DNA from 2 places in the Pseudoalteromonas sp. SWXJZ94C genome. Region 2 is predicted to be linked to the other one. Evidence: predicted binding sites of a transcription regulator. Region 2 holds the regulator's gene; the other holds the start of a gene.
What was found. The regulator NrdR, encoded in region 2, represses ribonucleotide reductase genes. The targets are predictions, from matches to a motif close to AAACACNANATNTNGTGTTT.
Positions count from the first base shown of each region.

Region 1: a site for NrdR is predicted at 1,446-1,465, ahead of nrdA (class 1a ribonucleoside-diphosphate reductase subunit alpha). Genes of this name have one in related genera too.

Region 1 is NZ_JADYXF010000012.1:49,364-52,791, reverse strand. Features, by position in the region: gene ubiG (bifunctional 2-polyprenyl-6-hydroxyphenol methylase/3-demethylubiquinol 3-O-methyltransferase UbiG) at 1-502, shown strand, start outside; gene I6F65_RS07055 (HAD family hydrolase) at 502-1,176, shown strand; gene nrdA (class 1a ribonucleoside-diphosphate reductase subunit alpha) at 1,588-3,428, shown strand, end outside.
Region 2 is NZ_JADYXF010000033.1:36,878-40,305, reverse strand. Features, by position in the region: gene I6F65_RS14555 (riboflavin synthase) at 1-125, opposite strand, end outside; gene ribD (bifunctional diaminohydroxyphosphoribosylaminopyrimidine deaminase/5-amino-6-(5-phosphoribosylamino)uracil reductase RibD) at 143-1,279, opposite strand; gene nrdR (transcriptional regulator NrdR) at 1,282-1,731, opposite strand; gene glyA (serine hydroxymethyltransferase) at 2,099-3,355, opposite strand.

The DNA of each region.
Region 1 (3,428 bases), on a different contig from region 2:
GCGTATGGGCGCAAAGGTAACTGGCATCGATATGGGTCAAGAGCCTTTAAACGTTGCTAAGTTACATAGTTTAGAAACAGGCGTAAGTGTAGATTACATAAAAGTACCTGCAGAAGAATTTGCAGCACAGTATCCAGAACGTTATGACGTAATAACATGTATGGAAATGCTAGAGCACGTACCCGATCCTGCTTCTATAATTCATTCAGTAGCAGCACTTGCAAAACCAGGTGCCGATGTATTTTTTTCAACCTTAAATAAAACACCTAAAGCGTACTTGTTTGCCATTGTTGGTGCTGAAAAACTTTTAAAAATGGTACCTGAAGGCACACATGACCATAAAAAGTTTATAAAACCTGCACAACTTATTGCATGGGCAGAGCAAGCTGGTTTAAAAGTACGTGCAAGCACTGGGCTCTCTTATAACCCATTATCAAAGCAATATACGCTTAATAATGACGTTAGCGTAAATTACATACTTCATTTTGAGAAGTTAGCTTAATGACTAGCTTTCAATCACCCCTTGTTGAGTACGATGCATTTTTATTTGATTTAGACGGCACCCTACTAGACACCGCTGATGATTTAGGCGCCGCTTTAAATAAAGTTCTGCGTGCGCAAAACATAGATGAAGTAACAAGTGATGTATACCGTCCTGCAGCATCTAATGGTGCTGCTGCGCTTTTAGAGGCTGGTTTTAAGGATAAGTGGGTTGAACAACCTCAGACACAGCTAATAAAGCAATTAATTGACGAATACGCTAAAAACATAGCAACACATACAACGTGTTTTACAGGTGTTGAGCCTTTACTTATTGCGCTTGATCAAAAAAAGATCAAATGGGGGATCATGACTAACAAGCCTGGTTTTCTAACTGATCCTCTTGTGGCTGCTATTCCAGCATTAAAAAATGCGCAAGTTATTATAAGTGGTGACACGCTAAAAGAGGCTAAACCTTCCCCTCTTCCTTTACTACATTGTGCAAAGCTAATGGGTATAAAACCAAATCGGTGTTTGTACATTGGTGATGCGCAGCGTGACATTCAAGCAGGTAAAGCAGCGGGTATGCATACCGCTTCTGCTCTTTGGGGGTACGTGCCAAGCCTTAACGAAGTTTTAAGTTGGGAAGCCGATTTTAATTGGCAAAGTCCTATTGACGGTTTTAACCATATATAGTGCCATGTTAATTAATAAACACTATATATTGTGATCTAGTCAGTTTTTAGCCAAAGTTTGTCGATAAAAAACTCAGTTACAATTTATTTTTTTAAAGCGCAAATTTAGCATATGATTAGTTGATTTTTGCAAATTTCAACTTAACCGAATGATCAAAGGTTAATGCTCACTAACACAAATGTGTTATCCCAAAGTTATCCACAAATAGGGGCAATTATGTCCCTTGCAAAACGACTCAGACCACACTATCTTGTGATCTCTAAATTGAACAACACCAGATATTGTGGCCAAATGTTATTCAATAAATTCACTCATTAGGTGAGAATTATAATAAACGAGTATATATCTTGCTATTGCGAGGTATAAATCATTGGCCAAAATACTAAACTCCCTAGGAACACAGGCAAAGCTATGAACCAACAGTTATCTGTAAGCAAACGTGACGGTCGTAAAGAGCCACTTGATCTTGATAAGATCCATCGCGTTATTGAATGGGCCGCCGAAGGTTTAAACAACGTTTCGGTTTCGCAAGTTGAATTAAAGTCACACATTCAATTTTACGATGGTATTCGTACTAAAGACATTCACGAAACCATTATTAAAGCCGCTGCAGATCAGATTTCAAAAGAATCACCAGATTACCAGTACTTATCAGCCCGTTTAGCTGTATTTCACTTACGTAAAAAAGCGTATGGGCAATTTGAGCCACCACGTTTATTTGACCACGTAACAAAGATGGTTGGCGATAAGCGCTACGACGCTCACTTACTTGTTGATTATACAGAACAAGAATTAGACGAGCTTGATGCATACCTTGATCATTCTCGCGATCTTAATTTTAGCTATGCGGCAGTGAAGCAATTAGAAGGTAAATACCTTGTTCAAAACCGTGTATCTGGCGAAATTTATGAAAGTGCACAGTTTTTATACATTTTAGTAGCGGCGAGTTTATTTGCTGACTATCCACGTGAAACACGCGTATCTTACATTAAGCGTTTTTACGATGCCGTATCGTTGTTCAAGATTTCGTTACCTACCCCTATTATGGCGGGCGTACGTACCCCAACACGTCAATTTAGTTCATGTGTATTAATAGAGTGTGGTGATAGCCTTGATTCAATCAATGCAACATCATCTGCGATTGTTAAATACGTTTCACAACGTGCAGGTATAGGTATTAATGCAGGTCGTATTCGTGCGCTAGGTAGCCACATTCGTAATGGTGAAGCGTACCATACTGGTTGTATTCCTTTTTATAAGCACTTTCAAACAGCGGTTAAAAGCTGCTCGCAAGGTGGTGTACGTGGCGGCGCTGCAACATTGTTTTATCCGCTTTGGCATTTAGAAGTAGAAAACCTACTTGTGCTTAAAAATAACCGTGGTGTAGATGACAACCGTGTTCGTCACCTAGATTACGGCGTACAATTTAATAAACTAATGTACTCTCGTTTAATTAAAGACGACTACATTACGTTATTTAGCCCATCAGATGTGCCGGGGCTTTACGATGCATTTTTTGAAGACCAAGCTGAATTTGACGCGCTTTACGTAAAATACGAACAAGACGAGTCTATTCGTAAAAAACGTATTAAAGCCATTGAGCTTTTCTCTATGTTTGCTCAAGAGCGTGCAAGTACAGGTCGTATTTATTTACAAAATGTTGATCACTGTAATACACACAGCCCGTTCATTGCTAAAGTTGCGCCTATTCGCCAATCTAACTTATGTTTAGAAATTGCATTGCCAACTAAGCCACTTAATAACGTAAACGACGAAGAAGGCGAAATTGCCCTTTGTACACTGTCTGCGTTTAACCTAGGTGCAATAGAATCACTAGACGAGCTTGAAGAGCTAGCTGAGCTTGCAGTACGCGCACTTGATAACTTACTTGATTTCCAAGACTACCCAGTACCGGCTGCTAAAAATGCCACTATGGGTCGTCGTACGTTAGGAATAGGTGTAATTAACTACGCATACTACCTAGCTAAAAACGGTAAGCGTTATTCAGATGGCAGCGCAAATACACTGACTCATAAAACATTTGAAGCGATTCAATACTACTTAATGAAAGCATCAAACGAGCTTGCTAAAGAGCGCGGCGCATGTCCTAAGTTTAACGAAACAACGTATTCACAAGGCATTATGCCAACAGATACGTACAAACGTGATTTAGATAAAATTTGTGATGAGCCACTTCACCTTGATTGGGATACATTACGTGCCAGCATTAAAGAGCACGGTATGCGTAACTC
Region 2 (3,428 bases):
ATACTGTCGCCTAGCTTTACGTCTTTCATATCAAGGTCAGTACTTTGAATACGAATGGCTAAGTCGCCTTGTTTTTTTTGTAATAAAGCAATTTTACCTGTGGCTTCTATTATTCCAGTAAACATAGCACTACTCTTTTTTATTAAGTGGTTTTAATGAGTTTTTTTACCGCTGTAATACGCAAATCATCGCCAATACGCGCACACTCATTAAATGTTAAATCGATTGTATTTTGCATACTCATCAATTCAGGAAAATTTACTAAACCTTTTGCATCATGACCCATGAGTTTAGGCGCTAAATAAAAAACAAACTCATCTATTAAATCAAGCTCTGTCATTTTACCAGCAAGTGTTGCGCCAGCCTCAAGCCACACATTATTAAACTGTAGCTGACCAAGTTTTTGTAAAACAGCCAACAAGTCAACCTTACCGTTACTTTCACTCACTTGTATATGCTTTACAAAGTGCGGCCACTGTAGTGATTTATCAAGCTTAGTTGTAAATATTATTACATCGCTTTGAATTTTAAATAAAGCTAGGTTAGGCGTTAAACGGTTACGAGAGTCAATTATAACACGCACGGGCTGGCGAAGCGGTAAATCAGTGGGAAGTGCATTCGGTAATTCGCTTAATCGTACATTGAGTTTAGCATCGTCTACTAATACGGTATCAGCTCCGGTTAAAATAGCGCAGCTTTGCGCTCGATATAATTGTACGTCTTGGCGAGCAGCGGGACCGGTTATCCATTTACTTTGCCCATTTTTAAGCGCTGTTTTACCGTCAATACTTGCTGCCATTTTGCAGGTCACATAAGGTAAACCTTGCTCCATTCGCTTAAAAAAGCCAACGTTAAGTGCGCGAGCTTGTGATTCTAGTAACCCGTGAGCAACCTCAATACCAGCATCAGCTAATATTTTAAGACCCTTGCCTGCAACTTGTGGGTTTGTATCAACCATAGCGGCAATTACTTTTACCACGCCCGCCTTTTTTAAACCTTCAGCGCACGGCGGCGTACGCCCATAATGACTACAAGGCTCAAGCGTTACATAGGCAGTTGCGCCTTTTGCATTATTGCCAGCTATTGCCAGTGCATTTACTTCAGCATGACCTTGGCCAGCTAATTGATGAAAACCCTCACCAATTATTTGATTGTTTTTAACTAATACACAGCCAACATTAGGATTAGGCGTTGTAGTAAATCGACCTTTTTTGGCAAGCTCTATGGCGCGTGCCATATACATTTCGTCATGTTCGGTAAAAGTAGTTTGGCTTTGCATTGTTACTCCCCTAAGCGGGCAATTTCTTCGCCAAATTCACGTATGTCTTCAAACGAGCGATAAACAGAGGCAAATCTTACGTACGCTACTTTATCAAGCTTTTTGAGCGCTTCCATAATGCATTCACCAACCAAATGGCTTGAAATTTCTCGCTCACCCGTTGCGCGTAGTTGCGATTTTATTATATTCACTACTTCGTCTACTTGCTCGGTGCTCACTGGGCGTTTTTCGAGCGCACGGTTTAATCCATTTAAAAGTTTATCTTCGTTAAATGGTTCGCGGCTGCCGTCTTGTTTAATAACACGAGGCATAACCAATTCAGCGCCTTCAAATGTAGTAAAGCGCTCGTGGCAGTCGTTACACTCACGACGCCTGCGAACTTGATGGCCTCCGCCAACAAGGCGTGAGTCAATAACTTTAGTATCTTTTGCGGTACAAAATGGACAATGCATAACTCGGTACTTCCGTTTTAAAACAAAAAAGACCGCTAAATAGCGGTCTTTTATCTTAGCAAAAAAATAGGGCCTGTTGACCTTTCAGGATTAAATTTGTTCTATCTAGGGGCGATTTAATCGCGGCGCGAGGTTTGTAACCTAGTGGGCTAAGTAAAAACCGAGCAACAAAGAGTAAATCGCCCCTAGGACGAACCCGAGGGCAGTGCATGTTTGTCATTTATGCTGCGTTATCGCCTATTTGTGTGGAGTAACCACACTACATAGACTCTGCCTTGCCTAAAAACCAAACATACTACTGCAAATTAAACCTCGAAAGATAAACAGACCCTAGCTTATGTGATCTAAATTACTGCTGCTTATGTAATTAAGCGTAAACAGGTAATTTTGCACAAATTGCTTTTACTTTTTCTTTAACTTGCGCCTGTACAGATTCATCTGAGATGTTATCTAGTACGTCACAAATCCAGCCAGCAAGCTCTTTTGATTCTACTTCTGTAAAACCACGACGAGTTATTGCAGGTGAACCAATACGCAAACCAGATGTAACAAACGGTGAGCGAGGATCGTTAGGCACTGAGTTTTTATTAACGGTGATGTTAGCGTTGCCTAGGGCAGCGTCTGCATCTTTACCGGTGATATCTTTATCGATTAAATCAAGTAAAAATAAGTGGTTTTCAGTTTTATCAGATACGATTTTGTAGCCACGTTCTTGCATAACTGCAACCATTGCTTTTGCGTTTTTAACAACTTGTGTTTGGTATACTTTAAACTCTGGTTGAAGCGCTTCTTTAAATGCCACTGCCTTTGCTGCAATAACATGACATAAAGGACCACCTTGACCACCAGGGAACACAGCACTGTTAAGCTTTTTATAAATAGCTTCGTCGCCACATGCAGAAATAATTAAACCACCACGAGGACCAGCAAGTGTTTTATGCGTAGTTGTAGTAACAACATGAGCATGAGGTACTGGGCTTGGGTAAACGCCTGCCGCAATTAAACCAGCAACGTGAGCCATATCAACAAACAGGTAAGCACCGATTTTGTCAGCAATTTCACGGAACTTAGCCCAATCAACAATACCTGAGTACGCTGAAAAACCACCAATGATCATTTTTGGTTTATGCTCAAGTGCTAATGCTTCAACTTGTGCGTAATCAATTTCACCCGTTGCTTCATCTAGTCCGTATTGGATTGCATTGTAAAGCTTGCCAGAGAAACTTACGTGAGAACCGTGAGTTAAATGACCGCCATGAGCTAAGCTCATACCTAGTACAGTATCGCCAGCATCTAATAATGCTAGAAAAACAGCAGCATTTGCTTGCGAACCAGCGTGTGGTTGTACGTTAGCGTAGTCAGAACCAAATAATTCGTTAGCACGGTCAATTGCTAATTGCTCAACAACATCTACATGCTCACAACCGCCATAGTAACGCTTACCTGGGTAACCTTCTGCGTATTTGTTAGTAAGCTGTGAGCCCTGTGCTTCTAGTACACGTGGGCTACAGTAGTTTTCAGATGCAATTAGTTCAATGTGCTCTTCTTGGCGAGCAGTTTCTTTAGTGATTGCGTCAAATAACTCTGGATCAAAATCCGAAATATTCATGCTACGTTCTAACATTGGGGTCTCCTAGGGCAACGTGTATGGTGTTTTTTAGAGGCTTTATTGTACGCTTTAAACGACTCTTTGCCTA